DNA from 2 places in the Pantoea sp. X-Soil-MYKO-1289 genome. Region 1 is predicted to be linked to the other one. Evidence: predicted binding sites of a transcription regulator. Region 1 holds the regulator's gene; the other holds the start of a gene.
What was found. The regulator PhoB, encoded in region 1, activates phosphate uptake and scavenging genes when phosphate is short. The targets are predictions, from matches to a motif close to CTGTCATAAAACTGNCNNAT.
Positions count from the first base shown of each region.

Region 2: the regulator PhoB is predicted to act here: its motif matches at 2,028-2,047, upstream of glpT (glycerol-3-phosphate transporter).

Region 1 covers NZ_AP036004.1:1,024,123-1,031,410, reverse strand. The annotation lists gene AC6I7Z_RS04890 (cobalamin-independent methionine synthase II family protein) at 1-239, opposite strand, end outside; gene AC6I7Z_RS04885 (PstS family phosphate ABC transporter substrate-binding protein) at 403-1,338, opposite strand; gene phoR (phosphate regulon sensor histidine kinase PhoR) at 1,357-2,670, opposite strand; gene phoB (phosphate response regulator transcription factor PhoB) at 2,685-3,374, opposite strand; gene sbcD (exonuclease subunit SbcD) at 3,570-4,769, shown strand; gene AC6I7Z_RS04865 (AAA family ATPase) at 4,766-7,288, shown strand, end outside.
Region 2 covers NZ_AP036004.1:3,831,670-3,838,957, forward strand. The annotation lists gene metR (HTH-type transcriptional regulator MetR) at 1-295, shown strand, start outside; partial or broken gene AC6I7Z_RS18220 (YehS family protein) at 352-810, shown strand; gene AC6I7Z_RS18225 (carboxylate/amino acid/amine transporter) at 1,003-1,857, opposite strand; gene glpT (glycerol-3-phosphate transporter) at 2,172-3,515, shown strand; gene yigL (sugar/pyridoxal phosphate phosphatase YigL) at 3,549-4,349, opposite strand; gene pldB (lysophospholipase L2) at 4,401-5,384, opposite strand; gene rhtB (homoserine/homoserine lactone efflux protein) at 5,500-6,123, shown strand; gene rhtC (threonine export protein RhtC) at 6,258-6,881, opposite strand; gene recQ (ATP-dependent DNA helicase RecQ) at 6,894-7,288, opposite strand, start outside.

The DNA of each region.
Region 1 (7,288 bases):
AGGCCGCCGAAAAAGTCGAAGTGCCACCAGGCGCGGCGGAATTCGCCGTCGGTCACCACCTGCAGGCCGTTGGCGATCTGCTTGCTCACCACGTCGCGGATCGCTTCGTCTTCGATGCGGGTCAGCGCGGCTTTGTCGATCTGGCCGGCGGCATACTGCTCGCGCGCGTTTTTGATGGCGGTGGGACGCAGGAAACTGCCGACGGTATCGGCGCGGAACGGGGCGGTCTGTGCGGTCATCTTCACTCCTGGCACCCTGAACGTTAATCACGCCAGGGAATAATTTCGCTAAGTTATATGTAGCCATCTGGATGGCTAAACGTCTGTAAACAGATTGGCACGCGCGCGCCTTCTCTGCAACAGAAGAAATTTCAGCGGAGATGAAAAAAATTCACGTTAGTGATTACTTCGCCTCTATCGCAGCCAGCGCCTGATCGCGCTGCGCCGCCGACAGCGGAAGATAGCCCGCTTCGCTGACGCGGCGCTGTCCCTGCGGTGAAAGCACCTGATGAAGAAAGGCGTTTACCAGCGGCGGCAGCGGCTTGCCCGGCGGCTTATTGACATAGATATAGAGCGGGCGCGCCCAAGGATAGCGGCCGCTGCGGATAGAGTCGGCGTCCGGCGCCACCGCCGCGCCCTGCGCGTCAGTGACGGCGAGCGTCTTCACGCCGCTCAGATGAAAACCGAAGCTGGCGTAGCCGATGCTGCGCGGATTGGCGGCGACCGCCTGCACCACGGCGGCCGAGCCGGGAAACTCCGCCACGTCGGCGCGAAAATCGCCGTTGCACAGCGCCTGCTGCTTGAAAAAGCCCCAGGTGCCCGAGGCGGAGTTGCGTCCGTAGCGCTGAATCGGCCGCCGCGCCCAGTCGGGCTGGCGCATGCCCATATCGCCCCAGCGCGTCGGCACCTGCGGCGCGCCGCACAGGCGCGTCACGGAAAAGATGGCGTCAAGCTGGCGCATATCGATCTGCGTCAGCGGATTGCGCTGATTGACCACCACCACCAGCGCGTCGAGCGCTACCGGCACCGCGAGCGGGGCGTAGCCATAGCGCGCCTGAAAGGTTTGCCGCTCTTCCGCCTGCATGGGGCGGCTCATCGGGCCGAGCTGCGCGGCGCCCGCCGCCAACGCGGTCGGCGCGGTGGACGAGCCGGAAGCCTGCACCTGTAGATTAACGCCCGGCGCCCGCGCGCTGAAATCTTCGCTCCACAGCATCATCAGCGTTCCCAGCGTGTCTGAGCCGACGCTGCTGAGGTTGCCGGTGAGCATTTCGGGCTGAGGCGCCGCCGCCAGCGTCAGCGCGGGCGAGAAGAGAGTAAGCAACAGCAGCAAGGCGCGCATGAGAGGTTCCATTAACGGTTAATGGACGGCATTCTCCTGCAATCCCGCGCTGACGATCAACCTTGACGGCAGCGTAAAGGTAAAACAGGTCTCTTTATCGGGAATGCTGGCGATCTCCAGCCGCGCATTATGGTGGCTAAGGGCGTGCTTGACGATCGCCAGCCCCAGCCCGCTGCCGCCGGTGGCGCGCGAGCGCGCCTTATCCACGCGGTAGAAGCGCTCCGTCAGACGCGGCAGGTGCTCGGCCGGAATGCCCGGCCCGTTGTCGCAGACTTTGAACTGCGCGCCCTGGCGGCTGCGCAGCCAGCTGATGTCGATGCGCGTGCCGTCCGGCGTATGGTTGACCGCGTTGTAAACCAGGTTCGAGATAGCGCTGCGCAGCTGATCGTCGTCGCCGAGCACCTTGAGATGCGGATCGGTATGGAAGTGGATCTCGTGGCGCCCATTGCTCAGCGTCTCCGCTTCGCGCTGCAGCAGATGCAGCATCATCGGCACGTCCACCGTCTCTTTCATGTCGATAGCCGGCGCCGCCTCGATGCGCGACAGCGTCAGCAGCTGGCGCACCAGGCTGTCCATGCGGCGCGTCTGCTCCTGCATGGTCTGCAGCGCTTTGCCGCGCGAGCGCTCGTTCATCACCGAGTCGTTCATCATCTCCAGATAGCCCTGCAGCACCGTCAGCGGCGTGCGCAGCTCATGGCTGACGTTGGCGAAGAAATTGCGCCGCGCCCCTTCCAGCTGGTGCATCTGCGTCACGTCGCGCGCCACCATCAGCCACTGCCCTTCGCTGTAGGGCATGATGCGGAACTCCATATGGTGCTGATTATTGAGAATTAAGGTGAGCGGCTTATTGAAATCGCGCTGGCGAATATAGCGGGAGAATTCCGGATAGCGCAGCAGGTTGAGGATGTTCTGGCCGTTATCTTCCGGCCAGCGCAGACCGAGGTGCTGCTGCGCCAGACCGTTGCACCAGAAAATGGCGCCCTCTTCCGTGGTGAGCACCACCGCGTCGGGCAGCGTCTCGGCGCCGCTGCGAAAGCGCTTAATCAGGTTGCCCAGCTCGCGCCGCCGCCGACGGTTGCGCAGCTGCATCTGATAGAGGCCGTAAAACAGCGGCTCCCAGCTCGCCTGTCCGGTGGGCGGCGTCATGGTGCGATCCACCCACAGCCAGTGCGACAGCCGCATCAGATTATAGAAGTGCCACAGCAGCATCCCCAGCACGCTGACCAGCAGCAGCCAGGGAAGATAGCCGAAAATCAAACCGATTATCAGCGCCGGCAGGCAGGCCAGCGCCAGCTCGGAGAGCAGTCTCTTCCAGGAGAGTCGTTCCAGCACGGTAAAGACTCCGTTTAGTAGCGGGCGGAGAAACGATACCCCGTTCCGCGAACGGTTTGAACCATGCGATCGTGGCCGGAAACTTCCAGCGCCTTACGTAAGCGGCGGATATGCACATCGACGGTGCGATCTTCCACATAAACATTGGTGCCCCAGACGTGGTTCAGCAGCTGCTCGCGGCTGTAGACGCGTTCGGGATGAGTCATAAAGAAGTGCAGCAGCTTATATTCGGTCGGGCCCATCTCCAGCGGCGTCGACTCGGACATCACGCGGTGCGACGACGGGTCCAGGCTCAGGCCCTGCATCTCGATCACCTCCTCCACCGCCATCGGCGAAATGCGGCGCATCACCGCCTTGATGCGCGCCATCAGCTCTTTCGGCGAGAAAGGCTTGGTGATGTAGTCATCCGCGCCCACTTCCAGACCGCGCACGCGATCTTCCTCTTCGCCGCGCGCCGTCAGCATCATCACCGGGATATCGCGCGTCAGCGCTTCGCGCTTCAGGTGCTTGATAAACTGAATGCCGCTGCCGCCCGGCAACATCCAGTCCAGCAGAATTAAATCAGGCCAGGGCTCAATCAGCTTGCCTATCGCGCTGTCATAATCCTCGGCCTCAATGGGCTGGTAGTCGTTCTGCTCCAGAACAAAGCACAACATCTCACGGATAGGGGCTTCATCTTCCACAACCAAAATGCGCTTAGCCATTGCAACTCCTGCTGATGTGACTGCTGTCACCGTTATATGCGGCGCCATTATGCGTCAGATTTATGACACTTTTATGAAAAACATAGCCGCTTAATCAGCGCGTTAACACTGCTTTATAACAACCGACGCCGCTTTTTTCGCTTTTGCGCCATAGCCGGTATAATCCTCCGGCAAACCGTTACCGCAGGGAGTTTTATGCGCATCATTCACACCGCGGACTGGCACCTCGGTCAGTTTTTCTATAACAAGAGCCGGGCGGCCGAGCACCAGGCCTTTCTCGACTGGCTGCTGGCGCGCATCGAAGAGTATCAGGTCGATGCGCTGATCGTCGCGGGCGACCTCTTCGACAGCGGCACGCCGCCAAGCTACGCGCGCGAACTCTTTAACCGTTTCGTGGTGGCGCTGCAGCCGACCGGCTGTCAGCTGGTGGTGCTGGCGGGCAATCACGATTCGGTCGCCACGCTCAACGAGTCGCGCGCCCTGCTCGCCTGCCTGAATACCCAGGTGATCACCACGCCGCAGGCGGATCACAATCTGCTGCTGCTGCGCGACCGCGCCGGCGAACCGGGCGCGCTGCTCTGCGCCATTCCCTATCTGCGGCCGCGCGATATTATGCGCAGCCGCGCAGGCCAGTCGGGGCGCGAGAAGCAGCTCAGCCTGCTGGAGGCGATCGCCGCGCACTATCAGCGCAGCGTCGACGCGGCGCGCGCGCATCCGCTGGCGCTGCCGGTGATCGCCACCGGCCATCTCACCACCGTCGGCGTCAGCAAAAGCGATTCGGTGCGCGATATCTATATCGGCACGCTCGACGCCTTTCCCGCGTCGGCTTTTCCCGACGTCGACTACGTGGCGCTCGGCCATATCCATCGCGCCCAGCGCGTCGCCAACAGCGATCATATTCGCTACAGCGGCTCGCCGATCCCGCTCAGCTTCGACGAGCTTGGCAGCGAGAAAAGCGTATTTTTACTGGAGCTGGATAGCGCCGGTTTGCAGAGCGTGACGCCGCTGCCCGTTCCGCCGTTCCAGCCGATGAAAATGCTGAAAGGCTCGCTGGCGGAGATCGAGGCGCAGCTGGCGCCCTTTGCCGACCATCAGGGCGACAGGCCGGTCTGGCTCGATATCGAAGTCACCACCCAGGAATTTCTCAGCGATCTGCAGCGCCGCGTCGAGGCGCTGACCGCCGATCTGCCGGTCGAGGTCCTGCTGCTGCGCCGCAGCCGCGAACAGCGCCAGCACAGCCTGGCGCAGCTAAAAAACGAAACCCTGAGCGAGCTAAAAGTGGAAGAGGTCTTCGCCCGCCGCATCGCGCTGGCGGAGGATATCGAAGAATCCGAGCATGCGCGCCTCAGCGCCCTGTTCCGCTCCACCCTCGCCTCGCTGGAGGAGAGCGAATGAAAATCCTCACGCTGCGCTTTAAAAACCTCAACGCGCTGAAGGGCGAATGGTTTATCGACTTTCGCGCCGAACCCTTCGCCAGCAACGGCCTGTTCGCCATCACCGGCGCGACCGGCGCAGGCAAAACCACTCTGCTCGACGCCATCTGTCTGGCGCTCTATCACCAGACGCCGCGCCTCGGCGTGCTGTCGCAGACGCAAAACGGTCTGATGACGCGCGACACCGCCGAATGCCTCGCCGAAGTGGAGTTCGAGATCAAAGGCGAAGCCTGGCGCGCCTTCTGGAGCCAGAACCGCGCGCGCGGCGCGGCCGACGGCAAGCTGCAGGCGCCGCGCGTCGAGCTGGCGCGCTGCATCGACGACAAAATCTTCGCCGACAAGGTCAACGACAAATTAAAACTGATCGAGTCGTTGTCGGGCCTCGACTTCGAGCGCTTTACCCGCTCGATGATGCTGTCGCAGGGGCAGTTTGCCGCGTTCCTTAACGCGAAACCCGGCGAGCGCGCCGAACTGCTGGAGGAGCTAACCGGCACCGAAATCTACGGCCAGATCTCCGTCGCCATCTACGAGCGCCACAAGGCGGCGCGGCTGGCGCTGGATAACCTGCGCAGCCGCGCCGGCACCCTGACGCTGCTCGACGCCGAAGCGCGCGCCGCGCTGCAGCAGCAGCTGAGTGCGCTGACCGAAGCGGAGCAGGCGCTTACTCAGCAGAACGATAGCCTGCGCAGGCAGCATCAGTGGCTGACCCAGGCGCAGCAGCTCGACAGCGACATTCAGGCCGCGCAGGCCGCGCTGGAGGCGGCGGAACAGGCGTGGCGCGACGCGGAAGCGGATCGCCAGCGGCTGGCGCGCAGCGAGCCGGCGGAGAAGCTGCGCGATAAATTAGCGCAGCGCGACAGCCTGCTGCATGAGCAGCAGCGCCTGCAGCAGACGCAGCAGCAGCTCGCACAGCAGCGCCAGGCCGCCGAGCAGCAGGCGCAGAGCGACCGGCAGCGTCGTGAGGCGGCCCAGTCGGCGCGCGACGCCGCGCTGCGCGAGCAGCAGGCGCAGGAGACGCTGCTGACGGAGCAGGTTATTCCGCTCGACCAGCAGATCGCCGCCCTGCTGGCGCAGGCGCAGCAGCAACAACAGGAAAGCGACCAGCAGCAGCAGGCGCTAACGCAAAGCGAACGCGCGCTGCAGCAGGAAACGGCGCAGCGCGACAGCCTGCAGGCCGCGCTGGTGAAACAGCAGCAGTGGCGCGCGGATCAGGGCGCGCTGCCGCAGTGGGGGCCTTCGCTGGCGCTGTGGCAGGAGCGTTTCGCTCAGCTGACGCAGCGCGAAAGCGCGCTGGCGGCGCTGCGCGAGCAGCAGCGTCTTCTGCAGCAGCGGCTGGCGCAGCGGCAGGCGGAGCTTGCCCGGCTGGAGCAGCAGGCGACGCCGCTGAGCCAGGCCGAACAGCAGGCAGCGAGCGCCCTGGAGAGGACGCAACAGGCGCTGGCCGATCTGGAGCAGCGCCATCCGCCGCAGGCGCTGCAGGCCAGCCTGGCGCAAAGCGAGGCGAGCCGCCCGCTGCGCCAGCAGCTGGCGGTGCTCGCCTCGCAGTGGACGCCGCTGCAGCAGCATCTCGCCGCGCGTCAGCAGCGCCTTGCCGCGCTGGAAAAGACGCTGCAGCAGGATGACGACACCCTGCAAACGCTGCGCGCCGCCTTCGCGCGCGAAAAGGCGTCGCTGGCCGATATCAAAAAGATTTGCGAGCTGGAGCAGCATATCGCCGATCTGGCGGCCTGGCGCGCGCGCCTGGAACCCGAGCAGCCCTGCCCGCTGTGCGGCTCTTGCCAGCATCCGGCGGTCGAGCGCTACGCCGCGCTGGAGCTGAGCGAGAATCAGCGACGGCTGGCCGAACAGGAGCAGCTGGTTGAGGCGCTGCGTGAACAGGGCATCAAAAAAGGCGAGGCCGTTAAGCAGGCGAAGGCCGAACAACAGCGGCTGCAGGAGGAACTGGCGGCAGAAACCCAACGGCTGGATGATTTAACCCAGCAGTGGCGAGTGTTACAGCGTGAGCTGGCGCTCACATTCGATGCGGGCGACAGCGCCGCGCTGGCCGCCTGGCAGCAGCAGCAAAACAGCGAAGAACAGGCGCTGCAGCAGCTGATGCGTCAGCAGGAGATCGCCGCGCGCCAGCGCCAGCAGGCGAAAGATGAGCATCTGCGGCATCAGCAGGCGCTGCAACAGCATCAGCAGCAGCTTCAGCTGGCCCAGCAAACGCTCACTAACCTGCAAGAGGGCGCGACGACGCTGGCGCAGCGTCTGGAACAGGATGAGCGCGACTGGCGGCAGCGGCGCGACGCGCTGCATCAGGCGCTGGCGGACGCCGGCCTCGCCCTGCCCGACGCGGCGGCGCGCGACGGCTGGCTGCAACAGCAGCAGCAGCGCTGGCAACAGTGGAACGAGAGCGAGCAACAGCTGGCTCAGCTTCAGCCGCAGCTGGCGCGCGCCGAGGCGCAGTGCAGCAGCCTGCAACAGCGCGTTGAGAGCGAA
Region 2 (7,288 bases), 2.8 Mb from region 1:
CAGCCCGGCCCTGAAGAGCGTCGACAACACGCTGCTGCTGATTCAGATGGTGGCGGCGCGCATGGGCATCGCCGCGCTGCCGCACTGGGTAGTAGAGAGTTTTGAAAAGCAGGGATTGATCGTGACAAAAACTCTGGGCGAAGGGCTGTGGAGCCGCCTCTATGCCGCCGTGCGCGACGGCGAGCAGCGTCAGCCGGTGCTGGAAGCCTTTACCCGCTTTGCGCGGCAGCACGCCTGCGAACATCTGCCGTTCGTACGCGATGCGGCGCTTCCTGGCGCGATTTTGCAACGCTGAGCCGCAAATTCCCCTATAATGCGCAGCCTGTTAAACGACCATGAGAAAATCTCACCATGACTAATAACGATATTTTGCGCAGCGTGCGCTTTATGCTGAATTTAAGCGATGCCAAAGTGGTGGAGATTTTCGCACTGACCGACTGCGAAGTCGCGCTGAGCGACGTGCAGGCCTGGCTGAAAAAAGAGGATGACGCGGCGTTTAAACCGCTGCCGGACGTGCTGATGGGCTATTTTCTCAACGGCCTGATTTTCTTCCGTCGTGGCAAAAGCGAAGAGATGCCAGCGCCCTCGATCGAACGCCGCATGAACAACAACATTTTTATGAAAAAACTGCGTATCGCGTTCGATCTGAAAACCACCGATATTCCGGCGGTGCTGGCTAAGGCGAACTTCTCGGTTTCGCAGGCGGAAATCGGCGCCATTTTCCGCAAGCCGGATCATAAAAACTACCGCGAATGCGGCGATCAGATTATGCGCAACTTTTTGAAGGGCCTGACCCTGACGCTGCGCCCGACGCAGCCGGCAAAAACCAGTCCGACGCAGGCGGCGAAGAGCGCGCCGTCGCAGGCCACGAAAACCAGCCCAGCGCAGGCGGCGAAACCCGCCTCGTCGAAGACGGCGAAACCTCGCCCGGCCCAGCCGCCGAAAGCCAAAAAATAGTTCCGCCGTCAGGACGACCGTCGTCGCCCTGACGGGATACACGCCTCAGCGACTGCGCAGCACCCAGCGCTTATGCACATATAGCGAGGCGAAAATCACCAGCGCGCCAGCGATAAAACTGGGCCAGTGCGGCTTCTGCTGCCAGATTGCCAGATTCACCAGCAGCCCCGCCGGGACATGCATATTGTTCATAATGCCCAGCGTGCCCGCATCGACCTGCGTGGCGCCGTAGTTCCACATAAAGTAGCCCAGCCCCGACGCCGCCACGCCCAGCCATACCAGAATGCCCCACTGCAGCGAGGTGGTCGGCAGTTTCGCCGGATTGCCCCACAGGCACCAGGCGATAATCGCAATCAGCACCGCGCCGAGATAAAACCAGGAAAATGCGGTGTGCTGCGGCATCGGCCGGGTTTCCTGCAGTCGTTTATAGCCCACCATGCCCACGGCAAAGCAGATATTCGCCAGCTGCACCAGCAGCAGGCCGAACCAGAAATGATCGCTGACCTTGTCGTAGCGAATAATCGCCGCGCCTGCCACCGCCAGCAGCGCGCTGAAGGCGTAGCCGATGCGCAGCGGCCGTTTGCTAATCAGGTCATAGATCAGGGTGACATAGAGCGGCGTCATCACGGTAAACAGCAGGAACTCGGAAACGCTGAGGTAGAGATAGGCCTCGAAGCTAATCAGATACATGATGCCGAGCTGCAGCATCCCCACCAGCATATAGAGCAGCAGCGTCGACGGACGATAGCCGCGCCAGCGCAGAAAAGGCAAAAACACCAGCGCCGCCAGCGCCAGGCGCATCAATACCGAGAACCAGGTGTCCACCTGCCCCGCCAGATATTCTCCGATCAGGCTAAAGGAGAACGCCCAAAGAATAGTGGTAACGATCAGTAACAGCACAGCGTCAATCCTGCAAAAGAGAGAGGTCGCTAGTGTAATCAATGTACTGCGGCGACGCGGCGCTTTCTGGTTGACAACTGCTCACAAAAGAAACGCTCAGCGCAGGCATCGGCGAATGTTTTATAAACGATGCGCGTTTAGCGTCATTTGGTGACATTAACCTGCCGTAATTGTCATAAAAGTGTAACAAATGTGTCAACTATCACAGCCAGCATGCGCGAAAAGCGCCATTATAGACGCGAAAAGGAACATGGCGGCGACCTCTGGAATGCGTCGCCCATTTCCACAACGACAACATGCCTGGGAGGGCAGCTATGCTGAGCATTTTTAAACCCGCACCGCATCGACCGCCGGTGGCGGAAGATCAGGTTGATCCTTTATATCGTCGCCTGCGCTGGCAGATCTTCTTCGGTATCTTCTTCGGCTACGCCGCCTACTATCTGGTGCGCAAAAACTTCGCGCTGGCGATGCCCTATCTGGTCGAGCAGGGCTTTTCGCGCGGCGACCTCGGTTTTGCGCTTTCCGGTATCTCGATTGCGTACGGCTTCTCAAAATTTATTATGGGTTCGGTTTCGGATCGCTCGAATCCGCGCGTGTTTCTGCCTGCCGGCCTGATCCTCGCCGCCGCGGTGATGCTGTTTATGGGCTTCGTGCCCTGGGCGACCTCCAGCATTATGGTGATGTTCGCGCTGCTGTTTGCCTGCGGCTGGTTTCAGGGCATGGGCTGGCCGCCTTGCGGGCGCACCATGGTGCACTGGTGGTCGCAGAAAGAGCGCGGCGGCATCGTGTCGGTGTGGAACTGCGCGCATAACGTCGGCGGCGGCCTGCCGCCGCTGCTGTTCCTGCTCGGCATGGCCTGGTTCAACGACTGGAAAGCGGCGCTCTATATGCCCGCTTTCGCCGCTATCGCCGTGGCGCTGATCGCCTTCGCGCTGATGCGCGATACGCCGCAGTCCTGCGGCTTGCCGCCCATCGAGGCGTATAAAAACGACTATCCGCCCGACTACAGCGCCACGCACGAAGAGGAGCTGACGGCGAAACAGATCTTCACCCAGTATGTGCTGCCCAACAAGCTGCTGTGGTATATCGCGCTGGCGAACGTCTTCGTCTACCTGCTGCGCTACGGCATTCTCGACTGGTCGCCCACCTACCTGAAAGAGGTGAAGCACTTCACGCTGGATAAATCCTCCTGGGCCTACTTCCTGTACGAATATGCCGGCATTCCCGGCACGCTGCTGTGCGGCTGGATGTCGGACAAGGTGTTCAAGGGGAACCGCGGCGCGACCGGCGTCTTCTTTATGACGCTGGTGACCATCGCCACGGTGGTCTACTGGTTTAACCCGGCGGGCAATCCCGGCGTGGATATGGCCTGCATGATCGTCATCGGCTTTCTGATTTACGGCCCGGTGATGCTGATCGGCCTGCATGCGCTGGAGCTGGCGCCGAAAAAAGCGGCGGGCACCGCCGCAGGCTTTACCGGCCTGTTCGGCTATCTCGGCGGTTCGGTCGCGGCCAGCGCCATCGTTGGCTATACCGTCGATTTCTTCGGCTGGAACGGCGGTTTTCTGGTGATGGTGGTGGGCTGCGTGCTGGCGGTGATCCTGCTGCTGTTGACCATGATTAACGAACGCAAGCACAAGCAGCAGCTGGCGTCATAAAGAAAGAGGCCGGCATCGCGCCGGCCTCTTGCGTCAGGATAAAAACAGCGTGCGCAGCGTATGCGGCACGGCATCGTCGGCATTGCTGCCGATCACGTCCAGTTCCGGCAGAGCATCTTTCAGACGCTGATGGGCGTTGCGCATAATGCAGCCCTTGCCCGCCATGCTCAGCATCTCTACGTCGTTCATGCCGTCGCCGAAGGCGATGCACGCCTTGAGCGAATGTCCCAGCTGTTTCGCCACCGCTTCCAGCGCGTGTCCCTTCGACACGCCGCCCGCCATCACTTCCAGACAGGTCGGCAGCGAAAAGCTGACGTTAACGCGATCGCCCCAGCGCGCCTGCAGCGCCAGTTCGAGTGGGATCAGCGCCTCGGGATCGTCGCTGGTGAAAAAGACCTTGCTGATATTGTCGCCCGGCAGCATGCCTGGCTCATACACCTGATAAGTGAATACTGACTCGCGAAAATAGTCCTGCTCCGCCGGATGGGTGCGGCTCATAAACCATTCGTCGTCGCGATAGACGTGCGTCAGGATGGCAGGATTGGCGTAGTGCAGCCCGTAAAGCTCCAGCGCGATATCTTCGTCGAGGTTATGGCTGAACACCAGCTCGCCCTCGGCGTTGTGCACGCGCGCGCCGTTAGAGGTGATCATATAAGCGGGAATGCCCAGCTTGTCGCGCATCTGCCCCACGTCGATGTAATGACGGCCGGTGGCGAAAACAAAGTGGATATCGCGCGCCACCAGCTGTTGCAGTATATCGTGGGCATAAGGCGTGAGCCGATGTTCGGGAGAGAGCAGCGTGCCATCCAGATCGGATGCGACGATTTGAAACATGAAAACCTCAGGTATTGTTTTAGGCCGAAGCCGGTAAGGTAAGAATTCGAATTAAGGGTGCGCCTCAAAGAAATCGACCAGCGCATTCAGCGCTTCGGCGCGCATGGCATCTTTTTCAAACAGAATTTCGTGGCGCGCCTCTTTGATGACGCGCGTCTCGCAGGGATGGCCCGCCTGCGCCATCGCCGCGCAAAAGAGATCCTGCGAACGGTTGTCCACCACGCGATCCTCGCCCGCCTGCAGCAGCAAAAGCGGCGTGGTAAGGGTGCTGGCCAGGCTCAGGATATTGCGCCCGGCGTGAATGCCTTCGCGCACCCAGTGATAGGTCGGTCCGCCGACGCGGATCGCGGGATCGTCGGCGTAAAAACGCAGGCTGCGGCGATAGCGCTCCGCGCTGTGCGTCAGGCGATTGATGCCGAACGGATGCGCGCGCCAGCGTCCGGTGCCGAGCGCATAGCCATCGCGGATCGCCGGGCGCTTCTCCGCCCAGTCGAGGATACGGTTCGCCAGGAAAGAGGGCATCGGCAGCGCGATGCCGAACATCGGCGCCACCAGCGTCACGGCATGAAACGCCTGCGGCTGGCGCGCCAGAAACAGCGTCAGGATCGCGCCGCCCATCGAATGCGCCAGCGCGTAGCGGCGCTGGTAGTGACCGCCGACGATCTCTTTCAGATAGAGCGTCTCTAAATCGTCAACGTAGTGCGCGAACTCCACCACATGACCGCGGTGGGTATCCTGCAGCAGCCGATCGGATCGCCCCTGTCCGCGATGGTCGAGGATCACCACGTCAAAGCCGCAGTGAAACAGGTCGTACGCCAGTTCAGGGTATTTGACGTAGCTTTCGATGCGCCCAGGCACGATCAGAATCACGCGCTTATGGTGCGGCGCGGTGAAGCGCACATAGCGCAGCGTGACGTTTTCCACGCCGACGAATTCACGCTCTTCGCGCCGGTGCCAGAAGTCGAGCAGCGGACCGTGCGCAAAGGCGGCAAAGGCTTTTTCCCGATTGAGCCAGCTCGCTTTATGTCGTTCCATCTATCCCCCTGCAGACGCGCGGTAAGCCTGTCGCGAGCCGCGCATGCGGCCCGTAGCGTCACGCTTGTTTCTGGCGTATTGTGTCATATTTCCGCCCAGACAGGGAGCGCAACCCATGACCACTGAATGGTGGCTGACCTACCTTCTCACCACCACTATCCTCAGCCTTTCGCCCGGTTCCGGCGCGATTAATACCATGAGCACCGGCATCAGCCACGGCTATCGCGGCGCAGCGGCCTCGATCAGCGGTCTGCAGCTTGGCCTGGCGATCCATATCGTGCTGGTGGGGATCGGACTCGGCGCGCTCTTTTCCCAGTCGCTGCTGGCGTTTGAAGTGTTGAAGTGGGCGGGCGCGGCCTATCTGGTGTGGCTCGGCATTCAGCAGTGGCGCTCTGCGGGCGCGATCGATCTTGACGCGGTGGCGAAAGCGACGCCGCGCCGCCGCCTGTTCAAGCGCGCGGTGCTGGTCAACCTCACCAACCCCAAAAGCATCGTGTTCCTCGCCGCACTGTTTCCGCAGTTTATTCTGCCGCACCAGCCGCAGGCGATGCAGTACCTGGTGCTGGGCGCCACCACTATTGTCGTCGATATCATCGTGATGATCGGCTACGCCACGCTGGCGACGCGCATTGCGGCCTGGATTAAAGGGCCGAAGCAGATGAAGCTGTTGAACCGGATCTTTGGCGGGCTGTTTATGGCGGTCGGCGCGCTGTTAGCCAGCGCCCGGAGAATAGCCTGAAAAGCACGCCGATGTTTAGAGCCGTCGGCGGCGCAGCCAGATTGCGGGCGGCCAGCGCGCAGTCACCGCAGCGTACTGTAGTACGTGAGGATGACGAGCACTGCCCAACCACAAGCTGGCAAGTAAGCCAGGCCTTAACGAGTAAGGATGAGGTGGATGCCGAAACCGGCGAATAGCACTCCCGCTACGCCATCGACCCACTTCGCCGCGCGCTGATACTTATCGCGCATCCACGGCAGAGCGAAAATCGCCGCCACCAGCGTGAACCATGCAAAGGTCTCGCCGACAATCAGCAGAAACAAGCCCCAACGCTCCAGCGCGCCGATGTCGTTGCCGACGAACAGCGAGAAGACGCTGCCGAAATAGATAATCGCTTTCGGGTTAGAGAGATTGGTGAGAAAACCTTTAAAAAAGCTTCTGCCCTTTTTCGGCAGATCCACCACCGGCGCATCCTGTACCGGCTGCTTATGGCGCTGACGCGCCGAGCTGAGCAGCTGCCAGCCCATCCACAGCAGGTAAAGGCCGCCGCCGACCATAATGATCTGATGCAGCCACGCCATCTTCTCCAGGATCAGATGCAGCCCCATCAGCGCAACGCCCGCCCAGATAACGATCCCCAGCGTAATGCCAAGCACGCCCATCATCGCCTCTTTGCGCGAGCGGCTGGCGGCGGTTTGCGAAACAAAAAAGAAGTCCGGGCCGGGACTCATCAGCGCGACCAGATGCACCAGCGCGACCGTGGCAAATAACATCAGCATAGGTAGTATCCTTTACTCTTCATCATCAAGATGCTCTTTGATCATCACCAGGAAAGGCTTGCCAAAGCGCTCCAGTTTGCGGTGGCCGACGCCGTTGACGCTCAGCATCTCCGACGCCGTTACCGGCATCTGCTCCGCCATCTCAATCAGCGTGGCGTCGTTAAATACCACGTAAGGCGGGATATTCTCTTCGTCGGCAATCGCTTTACGCAGCTTACGCAGCTTGGCGAACAGCTTGCGATCGTAATTGCCGCCGTAAATTTTCGGCGAGCTGCTGCTTTTCGGCTTCGCCGCGTTAAGGCGCGGCACCGCCAGCATCAGCGGCACTTCGCCACGCAGCACCGGACGCGCCGCTTCCGTCAGCTGCAGCGCGGAGTGCATGGCGATATTCTGCGTCACCAGCCCAA